2 regions of the Streptomyces sp. MK37H genome follow, and region 2 is predicted to be linked to the other one. Evidence: riboswitches for the same ligand, from Rfam matches in the RefSeq annotation. Region 2 holds a riboswitch; the other holds the start of a gene.
What was found. Region 2 has a riboswitch for cobalamin ahead of metE (5-methyltetrahydropteroyltriglutamate--homocysteine S-methyltransferase). Riboswitches for the same ligand answer to the same signal wherever they lie in the genome.
Positions count from the first base shown of each region.

Region 1: another riboswitch for cobalamin. It lies ahead of GWI24_RS04150 (CbtB-domain containing protein); the one in region 2 lies ahead of metE (5-methyltetrahydropteroyltriglutamate--homocysteine S-methyltransferase).

Region 1 is NZ_JAAAYH010000015.1:9,688-17,052, forward strand. It holds gene GWI24_RS04125 (FAD-dependent monooxygenase) at 1-357, opposite strand, end outside; gene GWI24_RS04130 (TetR/AcrR family transcriptional regulator) at 454-1,095, shown strand; gene prpB (methylisocitrate lyase) at 1,137-2,042, opposite strand; gene GWI24_RS04140 (MmgE/PrpD family protein) at 2,042-3,550, opposite strand; gene GWI24_RS04145 (CbtA family protein) at 3,797-4,564, opposite strand; gene GWI24_RS04150 (CbtB-domain containing protein) at 4,586-4,807, opposite strand; cobalamin riboswitch at 4,847-4,998, opposite strand; gene GWI24_RS04155 (hypothetical protein) at 5,071-5,385, shown strand; gene GWI24_RS04160 (polysaccharide deacetylase family protein) at 5,382-5,969, shown strand; gene GWI24_RS04165 (hypothetical protein) at 5,966-6,178, shown strand; gene GWI24_RS04170 (cobalamin-binding protein) at 6,258-7,205, shown strand; gene GWI24_RS04175 (glycoside hydrolase family 38 C-terminal domain-containing protein) at 7,200-7,365, opposite strand, start outside.
Region 2 is NZ_JAAAYH010000036.1:20,233-27,597, reverse strand. It holds gene ileS (isoleucine--tRNA ligase) at 1-926, opposite strand, end outside; partial or broken gene GWI24_RS08460 (glycoside hydrolase) at 1,045-1,368, opposite strand; gene GWI24_RS08455 (hypothetical protein) at 1,450-1,662, opposite strand; gene GWI24_RS08450 (hypothetical protein) at 1,948-2,163, shown strand; cobalamin riboswitch at 2,345-2,566, shown strand; gene metE (5-methyltetrahydropteroyltriglutamate--homocysteine S-methyltransferase) at 2,733-5,051, shown strand; gene GWI24_RS08440 (helix-turn-helix transcriptional regulator) at 5,129-5,995, opposite strand; gene GWI24_RS08435 (SDR family NAD(P)-dependent oxidoreductase) at 6,147-7,079, shown strand; gene GWI24_RS08430 (alpha/beta fold hydrolase) at 7,101-7,365, opposite strand, start outside.

The DNA.
Region 1 (7,365 bases), on a different contig from region 2:
CCGCTCCTCGAGCACCTCCTCGATCTTCCACTGGGGGATGGCGATCGGGCCGTTGTGCCTGGTCTGCCAGGGGGTGCAGTCCAAGGGCACGGGCAGCATCGCGAAGTGCCCGCCCACCGGGTCACGCGGGGTGGCCCGCCGCAGCATCGGCTCCAACAGCCCGCGCGACTCCAGCAATTCGGCCGTACGGGGCTGGATCGCGCCGCCCTTCACCTGCTCGATGCGCTGGTCCAGCTTCTCCAGCACCAGGGTCTCGGCCCCGGCCAGCGCCAGCTCGTACGCCAGCATCAGCCCGGTCGGGCCGGCTCCCGCGATGACGACGCCCGTCGTGCTCTCCGTCGTCTCCGTCTTCTCCATGGACACGGCCACTCCTCCTCGATTTCTTGCCTCGGGCTACATGTATACCAGGTGCAGAAATCTCCTGGGGGTAATTGCTCTGCTACGGTGGGCGTCGTGGACGGCAAGCCAGGGCTACGGGAGCGGAAGAAGCAGCGGACCCACGCGGCGATCTCCGAGGCGGCGATCACGCTCTTCCTCGAACACGGCTTCAACCAGGTCTCGGTGGCCCAGGTGGCCGAGGCGGCCGAGGTGTCCAAGCGCACGCTCTTCGCCTACTTCCCGGCGAAGGAAGACCTCGTGGTGCACCGCCTCGCCGACCACGAGGCCGAAAGCGCCCGCGTCGTACGGGCCCGCCCGCCCCGCACCGCACCGCTGACCGCACTGCGCGAGCACTTCCTCAAGGGCCTGCGCGAACGGGACCCGATCACCGGGCTCAACGACCATCCCCAGATCCTCAAGCTCACCCGGATGATCCTCGACACACCCTCGCTGGTGGCCCGGATGGAGCGGTTCAAGGCCGGTGCCGAACGCGAGCTCGCGCAGGCGTTGCGGGAGACGGCGGACATTCCGGAGCTCACCGCGCGGCTGGCCGCCGTCCAAATCGTCGCGGTCCAGTGGTCACTGGCGCAGGACAACACCGCACGCGTGACGTACGGGGAGCCCGCCGACGAGCGCTACGCGGGTGCGGTGGCCGACGCGGAGCACGCGTTCGCGCTGCTGGAGAACGGACTGCGGCACCTGCCCCCGCGGAAGTGACTCCAGGCGCCCCGCACGGGTGCCTCCCGGGCGTCAGGCCGTCAGGTGCCGGGCGGGAGAGTGAAGTCGAAGACGGCCGAGTCGAAGGCCGAGTAGTCCTCGTAGTCGAGGAGTTCGTACAGGCGGGAGCGGGTCTGCATGCGGGGCAGCAGGGACTCCTGGCTGCCTTCGGCGGCGAGCGTGCGCAGGCCGTCCTCCACGGCGCCCATGGCCAGGCGCAGCAGGGTGACCGGGTAGAGCGCGATGTCGTAGCCGAGGTTCCCCAGCGTGCGCGCGTCCAGCGGGCGGCTCTTGCCGAACTCGGTCATGTTGGCGAGCAGGGGGACGGGAATCGCCTTACGGAACGCCTCGAACTCGGCCTCGTCGGCGAGAGCCTCGGGGAAGATCGCGTCGGCGCCGGCGTCGAGGTACGCCTTCGCCCTGTCGATCGCCGCGGCCAGTCCCTCGACGGCGCGGGCGTCGGTGCGGGCCATGAGCAGGAAGTCCGGGTCACGGCGGGCGTCGACCGCGGCCCGGATCCGGCGGGTCATGTCCTCGCGGGGCACGACCGACTTGCCCTCGAGATGGCCGCACCGCTTGGGGTTGACCTGATCCTCCAGATGCAGTCCGGCCAGGCCCGCGTCCTCCATCAGCTGTACCGTACGGGCGGCGTTCATCGGCTCGCCGAAGCCGGTGTCGGCGTCGATGAGGACCGGCAGATCGGTCGCCCTGGTGGTCTGCTGGGCACGGGCGGCGACCTCGGTGGAGGTGGTCAGCCCGATGTCGGGCAGGCCCAGGTCGGCGGCGAGGACGGCGCCGGAGAGGTAGGCGGCCTCGAATCCGGTGTCCTGGATGAGACGGGCGGAGAGCGGGTTGAGGGCGCCGGGCATGAGCAGCAGCCGGCCGGTGGCCAGCCGCTCGCGCAGGGCGCGGCGGCGCTCGGCCGGGGTGGTGCGGGTGTGCAGCATCAGAACAGCCCCTTCGGCAGGGTCGTGTCGTACGCGGCGACGGCCTCCGTGTCGACGGCCGGGAACAGGCCGTCCAGCTCGGGGGCGGTGGCCTCGGCGAGCCGCTCGGCGGCGGCCAGGAAGCGGTCCTGGTCGGCGGGGGTGACGACGCCCTCGGCGAGGGTGCGGAACTTGCCCGCGTAGGCCGGGCGGTCGAACGGCCGGGCCCCGGCCGGGTGGGCGTCGGCGACCGCGAGCTCGTCCTCGATCACCGAACCGTCCTCCAGGGTGATCACCGCACGTCCGCCGAAGGCCCGGCGGTCCGGGTCGGGGTCGTGGTAGCGCCGGGTCCACTCCGGGTCCTCGACCGTGGTGATCCTCCGCCACAGCTCGACGGTCCGTGGGCGGCGGGCGCGCTCGGGTGCGTACGAGCGCTCATGGTGCCAGGTGCCGTCCTCCAGGGCGACGGCGAGGATGTACGGCACCGAGTGGTCGAGGGTCTCGCGGCCGGCCGCCGGGTCGTACTTCTGCGGATCGTTCGCACCGGAGCCGATCACATGGTGAGTGTGGTGGCTGGTGTGCAGGACCACCGAGCGCACCCCTTCCAGCGGGCCGGTCTTCTCGCGCAGCCGCCGCGCCAGATCGATGATCGCCTGGGCCTGGTACTCGGCGGAGTGCTCCTTGGTGTACGTGTCGAGGATCGCGCGGCGCGGCTCGCCGGGCTCGGGGAGCGGGACGGTGTAGTCGGCGTCCGGGCCGTCCAGCATCCAGGCCAGGACGCCGTCCTCGCCCTCGTAGATCGGGGACGGGGAGGTCTCGCCGCGCATTGCCCGGTCCACCGCCTCGATCGCGGCCTTCCCCGCGAAGGCGGGCGCGTACGCCTTCCAGCTGGAGATCTCGCCCTTGCGGGACTGCCGGGTGGCGGTCGTGGTGTGCACCGTCTGCTGGACGGCCTGGTACACGGTCTCGGTGGGCAGCCGCAGCAGGGCGCCCAGGCCGCAGGCGGTGGCCGCGCCGAGGTGGGCCACGTGGTCGACGCGGTGCCGGTGCAGGCAGATGCCCTTGACCAGGGCGACCTGGACCTCGTACGCGGCGACGATGCCGCGCAGCAGGTCGGCGCCGGTGCGGCCGGTGTGCTGGGCGACGGCGAGCAGGGGCGGGATGTTGTCGCCGGGGTGGGAGTAGTCGGCGGCGAGGTAGGTGTCGTGGAAGTCCAACTCGCGCACGGCGGTGCCGTTCGCCCATGCGGCCCACTCCGGGGAGACCCGGCCGCGCACGCCGAAGACCGAGGCCCCGGGCGCGGTGGCCGGGTGGGCGGTGGCCTGGGCGCGGGCGACGGCGACCGGGCGGCGCAGCAGCGAGGCGATGGCGACCGCGACGTTGTCGATCACCCGGTTGACGGCCATCGCGGCGCTCTCGGCGTCCGGTTCCGCGGTGTCGGTGGCCACGGACGCGAGCTTCCAGGCGAGCTGGTGCTCGCGGGGCAGCCGGTCGGCGCTGGGGTGGACATGGACGTGGTGCTCGATCACGGGGCTCCTCGTACGTCGGTTGGTACCGGTGACGTGACTGAGCCTTCCCACCGACCGGCCGCGGGGCCACCACTCCAGGGCGTGGATTCGTACATGTCCGGGCAGGTGCCGTATCCGGTGGCCCCCCGCACCCCATGACACCGGCAGGAGGAGCGAGCATGACGGCGGTTCAGGGGATCGGACGTGCCCTCACAACGCCAGAGGGCCCTCGGATGGCTCCGGGGGCCCTCGTGCGTCTCGGTGTGGTCAGGGCCAGTTCGGGGCAGCCGCCATCGCCCGGCTCTCTTCCCCCTTCGCGGGCTTGGGGTTCAGCATCCGCTCGGCGAGCTCACCGAAGAGGAGGCCGAAGCCACCCCACAGGATCACCTGCATGGCGAGGGCGGACAGCCGGAACCGCCACAGGACGGTGGCCGGGAAGTCCGCCGGGACCTCGTTGATGACGGGCAGGAAGGCGAACGCCGGCCCGATGACGACGGCGAAGGCGGCCACCGCGGCGACGGTGGCGTACCAGGTGCCCAGCTTCGGGGCGAGCCGCTTGCCGAGGATGGTGGCGGCGATCGCCAGGAGCACGCTGAGCACCATCATCAGGAAGTACAGGGTCGTCCGCTTGCCGATGGTGTCGCCGTTGCCGACGGCGGGCGGGTTGGCCGGGTACTTCAGGAACGGCACGACATAGACCGCGAACAGCGCGCAGCCGGACAGCAGCAGCGCGGTGGCCCGCGGGCTGAAGCGGCCGACGCGCCCGAGGGCGACGCAGTAGGCGAGGGCGGCGATGCCGCCGAACGCGATCCCGTAGATCAGCACACCGGTGGCCAGGCCGGCGGTGGACTGCAGACTACGGGAGACGATCTCGACCTCGTGGTCATGCGCGGGGGCGTGGGCCTCCTCGAAGCCGATCGCGCGGTCGACGTTCGGCTCACCGAGGAAATAGGCGGCGATCAGGGCGAGCACACCGGCACCAAGACCGGCGAGCATGCCCCGCACCAGCAGGTTTCTTACTGTTGCGGAGTTCATGGGAGTGCGGCGTCCCTCGCCTCAGTGGCAGGGGAAGCCGAGCAGATGGCGGGCGTCATGCACCCACTCGTGGACACCCGAGCCGGAGACGACCGCGGTGGCGCCCTGCTCGGCGCCGACGAAGAACAGCAGAACCAGCATCAGGATGCCGAAGAAAACGCCCCAGGGAGCTATCGCCTTCAGCGGCAGCGTGGCGGGGAGGGCGGGAGTGGTGGCTGTCGGCTGGGCGACATGCTGCGCCATGACAGTGGCCTCCTAAGGGAGTTCGCGTCCCATCTCGGTGGTGCACAGGACGATGGCTGCGGGTCTGACTCACGGAACGTCCCCTTCGGATACGTCCCGTTCACAGTGGCGCGACCGTGCCGGATTCCCACCGGCTTCCGTCAGACCATCGTCGATATCGCACCGACGGTACCGCGTGTCGGATGCCTGGCCAAGACCGGCCACCTGGTGAGACGCCACCAGGACGCGCACGTCCTCACTCGTCGGCGCCGTAATGGGGGCTGTTGGGCGGCAGGAAATGGCCGCGGAGCCGGGTCAGCAGTTCGGAGCTCGGGCGCGACACCGGCCTCATCGAGATCCCCGCGCAGTGGGAGCTGGACGACTTCCCCCAGTTCGCCTACAACGACATCCCGGCGGAGCCGCGCGGCCAGGACCGCATCGCCGGCACCGACCTCACCCTCGACAACTGGCGGCGGGAGTTCGACGGCTACTACGCGCTACGGGCTCTGCTACGTCGTGATGATGCACCCGGAAGTCATGGGCAAGCCGAGCCGGGTGCTGCTGCTGCGCCGGCTGATCGAGCACATCCGCTCCCATGACGATGTGTGGTTCGCCACAGAACCCGCCCTGGCCGGACGGCGCCCGGTGCGCGGTCGTGGTGACGGTGAACCTCGACGCGGAGCTGTTCTGGCTGCGGCTGGACGAGTCCTGCCATGAGCGGCCCAAGACCCCGTCCATGGGCGAGTACGGCCCGAAGCGCGGTGCGCCCCGGATGCTCGACGCCCTCGAGGCGGCCGATGTCCGCGCCAGCTGGATGATCCCGACGACGGTGGCCGAGCGCTACCCCGGGACGGTGCGGGACGTGGCCGCCCGCGGCCATGAGATCGGCTCCCGCGGCGACGGCCTGGAGGACTACGCGACCCTCGACGCCGAGGGGCAGCGCCGCGCCATCGAGCGTTCCGCGCGGGTGCTGGAGGACATCTCCGGGCGGCGGCCCACCGGCTTCCGGCCGCCCTCCGCGGAGATCAGCGACGACACCGCCGGTGTGCTGAGCGAACTGGGGTTCACCTGGACCTCCCTGGCCCAGGGCGACGACCGGTGCGGATCGCCGGATACCGGCAGACCCTGGACGACTGGTGCGCCGAGTTCGACGCGTACCACGGCTACGGGCTGTGCTGTGTGATCACCCTGGAGCCGTCCTGCATCGGCAATCCGGGCCGGATCGGGGTGCTGGAGGAGTTCGTGGCGTATACGCGGCGGCGCCGGGACGTGTGGTTCGCCACCGGCGCCGAGGTGGCGCGGTGGTGGCGCTCCCTGGACCGCCCGAATGACCCCGGGTCCTCGGAGGAAGTACGTCACCGCACCGACCCGCGGCGCGCCGCGGCCATCTGACGGCGTCACACCACCGGCACACCGCCGACCGCGCGTCGCCTGTCACCAATGCCCCGGACATCCCACCTACAGTCGCGGTATGCGCATCGTCTCCCTGCTGCCCGCCGCGACCGACATCGTCGCCGAGCTCGGACTCGCCGAGCATCTGGCCGGCCGGACCCACGAATGCGACTGGCCGCCGGAAGCGGTGGCGGACATCCCCGTGGTGACCGCCACCGGCCTCGACCAGGACGCCCTCACCAGCCGGGAGATCTCCGACGCGGTCGGCGGCGCGACACACTCCGGGTCGTCGCTCTACACCCTCGACACCGAGGCGCTGGCGGCCCTGCGCCCCGATGTGGTGCTCACCCAGGACCTGTGCGAGGTGTGCGCCGTGTCGTATCAGAAGGTGAGCCGGGCCGTCCGGCTGCTGGACGCCGACACCCGCGTCCTCAGCCTTGAGCCACACACGCTCGACGACGTACTGGACTGCCTGGTGACGGTGGGTGAGCTGCTCGGCGTGCGCGAGCGCGCCGAGCGGCGCCGGGCCGACCTGCGCGACCGCCTCGAAGGCATCCGCCAGGCGGTGGCGGGCCGGGCCCGGCCCCGGGTCGTGGCGATCGAATGGCTCGACCCGCTGTGGCCCGCCGGACACTGGGTCCCCGACCAGATCGCCACCGCCGGAGGCGAACCGCTGCTCGCCGCGTCCGGTGCGCACACCAGCCCGATGACCTGGGAGGCGGTGCGCGCCGCACGGCCGGAGGTGGTGCTGGTCCTGCCGTGCGGCTTCCCGCCCGAGCGCACTCTGCGGGAGACGGACCTGCTCACCCGCCTGCCGGGCTGGACGGACCTGCCCGCCGTACGGACCGGGAGGGTCTGGGTGCTGGACGGCCCGGCCTACTTCAACCGCCCCGGCCCGCGCGTGGTGCGCGGAGCCGAGGTGCTGGCCCACGTCCTGCACGGCGTACGGGCCGGGGACGAGGTGACGGCGGCCGAGGCGCTCCCGTTCCCGGCCGCCCCGACCGGTGACCCGGACACCACGTCATGACGCATGTGCCGCGGGGGTCAGCCGCACCGTGAGGATTTGGAACGGGCGTAGTGCCACGGCCAGTTGGTCCTCGCCGGCCGCCGAGACCTCCGCGGGCCGCTCGGCCAGCGGGCGCTCCAGCAGGTCCGTGACCTGGACCCCGCCGAGCGGGAATCCCGTG
Region 2 (7,365 bases):
GCGGTGGCGGAGAAGTCGAACAGCGGTGTGTAGCGGCGGCCCGCCAGCTCGGCGCCGCTGCACCGGGCGACCACGGGGCCGCCGCCCACCAGATCGGCGTGGGCGTCGAGCCGGTCGGCCGCCACCACCAGGCGCCGCCCGCCGCTCTCCACCACGGCGTACTCGGCCTCGGGGTGCACGGCCACCGCCGTGGCGCCCGGCAGCGCCCAGGGCTGCTCGGACTCCACCAGCAGCAGCTCGCCGCCGTCCAGCGTCACGCCCACGACCGCGGTGGTGCCCGGCACCTCGCGATGGGTGTCGCTGCCGTCGATACGGCCGCTGCTCTCGGCGTTGGCCAGCGGGGTCTCGCAGTGCGCGCAATACCAGGAAACCGAATGCCCCTGATAGATGAGCCCCTTGTCCCACATGGTCTTGAACGCCCACATGACGCTCTCCATGTAGTCGAGGTCATGGGTCTTGACGGATTCGTCGAAGTCGACCCAACGGGCCTGCCGATTGACGTAGTCGCGCCACTCGCCGGTATAGCGCATCACCGTCGTACGGCACACCTCGTTGAACCGCTCGACGCCCATGCGCTCGATATCGGACTTGGCGGTGATGCCGAGTTGCTTTTCGGCGTCGAGTTCCGCGGGCAGCCCGTGCGAGGTCCAGCCGAAGCGCCGTTCGACCCTGCGGCCGCGCATGGTCTGATAGCGCGGCACCACGTCCTTCGCGTAACCGGCCAGCAGATGCCCGTAGTGCGGCAGGCCATTGGCGAACGGCGGCCCGTCGTAGAACACGAATTCTTCGGCGTTTTCGGCTTTCCGCGCTTCCACGGTCTCCTGGAAGATGTGGTTCTTCTCCCAGTAGTCCAGGATGTCGAGTTCGACCTCGGGAAAATGCGGTCTCGCGGGCACGCCATCGGCCCCGGCCATCGGATATGCCATCGCTCAGTAAACCTCGCAGGGTCGGCCCGCAGTGCAGTGAGGGCCGACTCTAACGATGGGACGGGCAATGCCCGGTAATCGCGGAAACATCGCCATGTGCGCCGATGGCGCCACGCGGTTACCCGGCGATTCCTCTCAGCGTGGCCGGGCACAGCCGCCGGGGCGCGCTGTCGCCGCGGAGCCTGGCGTCCACACAGCCGCCGGGCAGGCCCTTGTGGGGTGCGCTGCCGAAGTTGGCGGTGACGGTGCGGGGGCCGTCGCCGAAGACGGTGCGCTGCACGGTGTGATCGGCGGTCAGCGCCCGGAAGCCGGTCAGGGGCTCGGTACCGGCCGCCTTGTGCAGGGGCGCGAAGTACCTCTGGAGCGCGGCGAGTTCACGGCCGTTCCGGTCCAGCGAGTCACCGGTGAGCACGAAGTTGAGCGGAGTGTTGTACAGCATGGCGTGCCGACGCGGCCCGGTCCCGCTGGGCGGCGGAGAGCCGGTCGGCGCGAGCCGGCAGTTCGGCGTTGGTGCGCAGCGCGGTCAGCGGGTGCGCAGCTCATGGGAGGCGTCGGCCACCAGACGGCGCTGGGCGGCCACCGGCTCCTCGAGCTCGCCGAGCCCGGCGGCGAGCGGCGCGCCCGCCGCGCCGATGGCGGCGAGCAGCCGCGCGGCCTGGCGTTCGCCCTGCTCGACGGTGTCCGAACGCAGGGCGAGCTGGAGCGCGCGACGGCCGCGCGGCGGGTTGCCCCACACAGAGGAGGGGCGGCCGGAGGGGTGGCGGCCTACGACGACCCCGCCCTGCGCCCCGGCGGACGACGCACGGCTCGGCGGCGGTGACGCGGCGGCCGATGGCGAGGCGGCGGGTGACGTGACAACGAGTGACGCTTCGGCGGATGACGCGTCCTTGGGCCGCCCGGACGGCCGAGGGCACCGGCTTACCCCATTGGGGGGACGTTGGGCCGCGATCCGCCCGACAAAGGGGCACCATGCATGCGAAGCCGGTCATTTCCGGCCGCTCATCCCCAGCAAGGAGTTCCCATGCGTATGCGGACCGCCCTGTCCACGCTCGCTCTCACCGCCGCGTCCCTCGCCGTCGGCGCGACCGGTGCCGTCGCGGAGGACGGCCCCGATGCCACCGTCAATAACACCAGCAGCACGACCACGACCTTCCCCGGCGTATGCGCCAGCAACCAGTTCTCCTTCGTCACCGTTCCGGTCAATCTGGTGGGCCAGTCGGACTCCAGCTCATGCTGACCTCCCGCTCCACGAGCCCGTGAGGGGCGGAACCCCCGGCCGACGTGACCGGGGGTTCCCCGTGCCGCACTGAGCCGTACTCGCGCGTCCGCCACGCCTTCGTACGCGAGTGCGTCCACCGTGTCCCACCTCACCATCCCGAATACCGGACGGGACCCCGCACACCGCCGGACGGCCCCGTAGGCTGGCTGGTGCAGCTGGTTCGCCCCGTCCGCCAGGCGGGACGCGTCGTAAGAGGGAACCCGGTGGAATTCCGGGACTGCCCCGCAGCGGTGAGCGGGAACGACCGCCGTCATACGCACTGGGTCCGGTGAGAGGGTCTGGGAAGCGACGGCCAGTAGGTGTCCTCCTGAGGAGGACGTGCCCGTGAGTCCGAAGACCTGCCATCTGCCCGCGTACGGACCACCCGTGCGCGGACATCCCGGTGACCTCGAGGGCGGGTCGGCGAACATGCACCAGGCGGACGACCGCGCGCCTGCCGCGCGAAGTCGTGGCGTCCGGTCCGTCACCCTTCGCGCTCTCCTCCCGTCGCCGGGACCTCAGGGATTCATCTCGCGAAGGAGATCTCCGTGACCACCGAGTCCGCAGCCGCGGCAGCACGGGCCACCGTGTACGGCTACCCCCGCCAGGGCCCGAACCGGGAACTGAAGAAGGCGATCGAGGGCTACTGGAAGGGCCGCGTCACCGCCGACGCGCTGAGGGCCACCGCCGCCGGACTGCGCCGCGCCAACTGGCTCCAACTGGCCGGGGCGGGCATCGACGAAGTCCCCACGGGCGACTTCTCGTACTACGACCATGTGCTGGACACCACCGTCATGGTCGGCGCCATCCCCGACCGCCACCGGGACGCGGTCGCCGCCGACCCGCTCGACGGGTACTTCGCGATGGCGCGGGGCACGCAGGATGTGGCGCCGCTGGAGATGACCAAGTGGTTCGACACCAACTACCACTATCTGGTCCCGGAGCTGGGTCCGGACACGGTGTTCGCGGCCGACTCCGCCAAGCAGGTCGCCGAGCTCAAGGAGGCCCTCGCCCTCGGGCTGACCGCGCGGCCGGTCATCGTCGGCCCCGTCACCTATCTCCTCCTCGCCAAGCCCGCGCCCGGCGCGCCCGCCGACTTCGAGCCGCTCACCCTCCTGGACCGGCTGCTTCCGGTGTACGCCGAGGTCCTGGCCGATCTGCGGGCGGCCGGTGCCGAGTGGGTGCAGCTCGATGAGCCGGCCCTGGTCCAGGACCGCACCCCGGCCGAGCGACACGCCGCCGGCCGCGCCTACCGTGACCTCGGCGCCCTCAGCGACCGCCCGAAGCTGCTGGTCGCCTCCTACTTCGACCGCCTCGGCGAGGCGCTGCCGGTGCTGGCCAAGGCCCCGGTCGAGGGGCTGGCGCTGGACTTCACGGAGGCCGCCGCGGCGCATCTGGCCGCGCTGGCCGCCGTAGGCGGGCTGCCCCGCAAGCGGCTGGTCGCCGGTGTCGTCAACGGCCGCAACATCTGGGTCAACGACCTGGAGAAGTCCCTGGCCACGCTCGGCACCCTGCTGGGCCTGGCGGACCGGGTCGATGTGGCCGCCTCCTGCTCGCTGCTGCACGTCCCCCTCGACACGACGGCCGAGCGGGACATCGAACCGCAGATCCTGCGCTGGCTGGCCTTCGCCCGGCAGAAGACCGCGGAGATCGTCACCCTCGCCAAGGGCCTGGCCCGCGGCACCGGCGCGATCACCGCCGAGCTGGCCGCGAACCGGGCCGACCTCGCCTCCCGCGCCAACTCCCCCATCACCCGCGACCCGGCCGTCCGCGCCCGCGCCGCCGCGGTCACCGAGGCCGACGCCCGGCGCTCCCAGCCGTACGCCGAGCGCACCGCGGCCCAGCGCGCCCACCTCCGCCTGCCGCTGCTGCCGACCACCACCATCGGCTCCTTCCCGCAGACCGGCGAACTCCGCACCGCCCGCGCCGACCTGCGCGGGGGCCGGATCGACACGGCCGGGTACGAGGAGCGCATCAGGGCCGAGATCCAGGAGGTGATCTCCTTCCAGGAGAAGACCGGCCTGGATGTGCTGGTGCACGGCGAGGCCGAGCGCAACGACATGGTCCAGTACTTCGCCGAGCGGCTCACCGGCTATCTGGCCACCCAGCACGGCTGGGTCCAGTCCTACGGCACCCGTTACGTCCGCCCGCCGATCCTGGCCGGTGACATCTCGCGCCCCGAGCCGATGACGGTGCGCTGGACGGCGTACGCGCAGTCCCTCACCGACCGCCCGGTCAAGGGCATGCTCACCGGACCGGTGACGATGCTCGCGTGGTCCTTCGTCCGCGACGACCAGCCCCACGGCGACACCGCCCGGCACGTCGCGCTCGCCCTGCGCGACGAGGTGAACGACCTGGAGGCGGCCGGGACCTCGGTCATCCAGGTGGACGAACCCGCGCTGCGCGAGACCCTGCCGCTGCGCACCGCGGACCGGCCCGCCTATCTGGCCTGGGCGACCGAGGCCTTCCGGCTCACCACCGGCGGCGTACGCCCCGACACCCAGATCCACACCCATATGTGCTACGCCGAGTTCGGCGACATCGTCCAGGCGATCGACGACCTCGACGCCGATGTCATCAGCCTGGAGGCCGCCCGCTCCCATATGCAGGTGGCCCGCGAGCTCGCCGCCCACGGCTATCCGCGCGAGGCCGGGCCCGGGGTGTACGACATCCACTCCCCGCGGGTGCCCAGCGCGGAGGAGGCGGCCGAACTGCTGCGGACGGGCCTGAAGGCCATCCCCGCCGAGCGTCTGTGGGTCAACCCCGACTGCGGTCTGAAGACCCGCGGCTGGCCGGAGACCCGCGCCTCACTGGAGAACCTGGTCACCGCGGCCCGTACGGTCCGCGGTGAGCTGCCCGCGTCCTGACCCGGACGCCCGGCCGGGGCCGGGGCGCCACGCGCTCCGGCCCCGATGCCGACCCCACGCCGCCGTAACAGGACCGGTCACGAGCGGGGCATGGCGGTGTGGGTGCCGGTGACGCGCAGCAGGTCCAGCTTGCCCGCGTCGCTGCTTCCGGTCGCCGCCGTGTAGGTGACCATGCGCAGATCCGCGCCGGGGACGATGAGCACATCGCAGTCGAGCAGGATGTCGCCGATCTCCGGATGCCGGATCCTCTTGCGGTCGGCGGTGTGCTGGGCGGCGGTCGCCCGGGTGGCCCAGTGATGGGCGAAGGCCTCGGACTCCGCCCGTAGTTCCCGCACCAGGCGGGCGAGCCGGGTGTCGGAGGGATAGCGGGAGACGGCGTCCTTGAGGTCGGCCACGATCGAGGTTTCGAAGGCGTCGTGTCCGCGCTCGGGGCGGACGCGGAGCACCGATGCGCGGGCGGCACCGGTGCCGAACAGGGCGCGGGCCAGGTTGCGTTCGGCGGCCGGGAGGACGGTGGGGTCGCCGTGCAGGGCGCTCCACATGGCGTTCCACCACACCAGGGTCCAGTCGGCGGTGAACACCCCGATCGGGACGTCGCCCAGACGCGCCGCGAGCCGTTGGATGCCCGGGGGTACGTGGGCGCTGACCGTCCCGTCCCGCGGCGGCAGCAACCCGGCGCTCCGGTACAGCTGGTCGCGTTCGGCGCGGGACAGCTGGAGGGCGCGGGCGAGGACGCCGACGACCTGGTCCGAGGGGTGCTTCGCGCGTCCCTGCTCCAGGCGCAGGATGTAGTCGACGGAGAGCCCGGCCAGCTCGGCGAGCTCCTCGCGGCGCAGCCCCGGGGCGCGACGGCTCGCCTTCGGGGCGAAGCCGGCGTCGGCCGGGGCGAGGCGGTCGCGCCAGGCGCGCAGGAGCGCGGCGAAGTCGGAGCGGGAGGAAGCCATGGGTTCATTCTCGCCGCGCGGCGCCGGATGAGCCTGGGTACTGCCAGTCCTAGTGACGGGGACGGCACTGGTCGGCGTGGGCGGGGGCGGCGAACGTGGAGCCGCCGCGCCCGGGCCGGGCGCCATCGGCCGACCAGTGAAGGAGCCTTCCATGCCTGCTACGAAGCACACCATCGTGATGACGGGCGCGAGCCGCGGGATCGGACGCGTCGCCGCGGAGCACATCGTGCGCCGGTCGCCCGACGCGCACCTCCTCGTCGTGGCCCGCGCGTCCTCCGGCGCCCAGCTCGCCGAGGAACTCGCCACGGGCGGGCACACGGTCTCGTACGTCCCGGCGGACCTCGGCTCGCTCCAGAGCGCCCGCTCCGCCGCCACCGAGATCCGTGACCGGCTGGAGCGCGGTGATCTGCCACCGCTGCGCGGCTTCGTGGGCAACGCGGGGACGCAGTACACCAACGCGCTGACCGAGTCCCCCGACGGGTACGAGGCCACCTTCGCCATCAACGTACTGGCCAATCACCTCTTCGTCCGGGTGCTCCAGGACCACTTCACCGCGCCCGCCCGGATCGTGATCACCGTCAGCGACACCCACTTCGGGGACTTCAGGCACAACATGGGCATGGTGCCCGGCCCCGTCTGGAACTCCCCCGATGTCCTGGCCCGCCCGGGCGCCTTCCCCAAGCCGTCCAGCACGGCGGGCGGGCGCACCGCGTACTCGACGAGCAAGCTGGCCGCCATCCACCTCGTGCACGAGTACGCGCGGAGGCTTCCGGCCGGGATCGACGCCATCGCGTACAACCCCGGTTTCGTCCCCGGCACCGGTCTCGCCCGCAACGCCGGTCCGCTCTCCCGCTTCGCCATGCGGCGTGTGCTGCCGGTGATGGCCCTCACGCCGTTCGCCACCGGCCGCGGCGCGGCGGGCCGCTACCTCGCGGATGTCGTGCTGGGCACGACCACGGCACCGACCGGCTCCTACGTCGACCGCGCCCGGGTGGCGCGGTCGTCCGAGGAGTCCTACGACCCGCGGCGCGAGCGCGAACTGTGGGACGCCGTCGAGCGGTTCACCGTGACGCACGCGGCCTGAACGGCTTGGCGCACCACTGCGTCACCGCACACCCCGGAAGGCGTCCCGCAGCTCCCGCACCAGCGTCTGGGGTTGTTCCAGTCCGGGGAAGTGGCCGCCGATCTCCATCTCGTGCCAGGAGCGCAGATCCGTATAGCGCCGCTCGGCCCAGCGTCGGGCCGTGGGCCATGGCTCGGCCGGGAACAGTGTGCACGCGGTGGGCACGGTCACCGGCAGGGCGTTCTCCTCCTCGGCGCTGCGCGGTGTCCAGCGCAGCGCCTCCCAGTACCAGCGGGCGCTGGACACT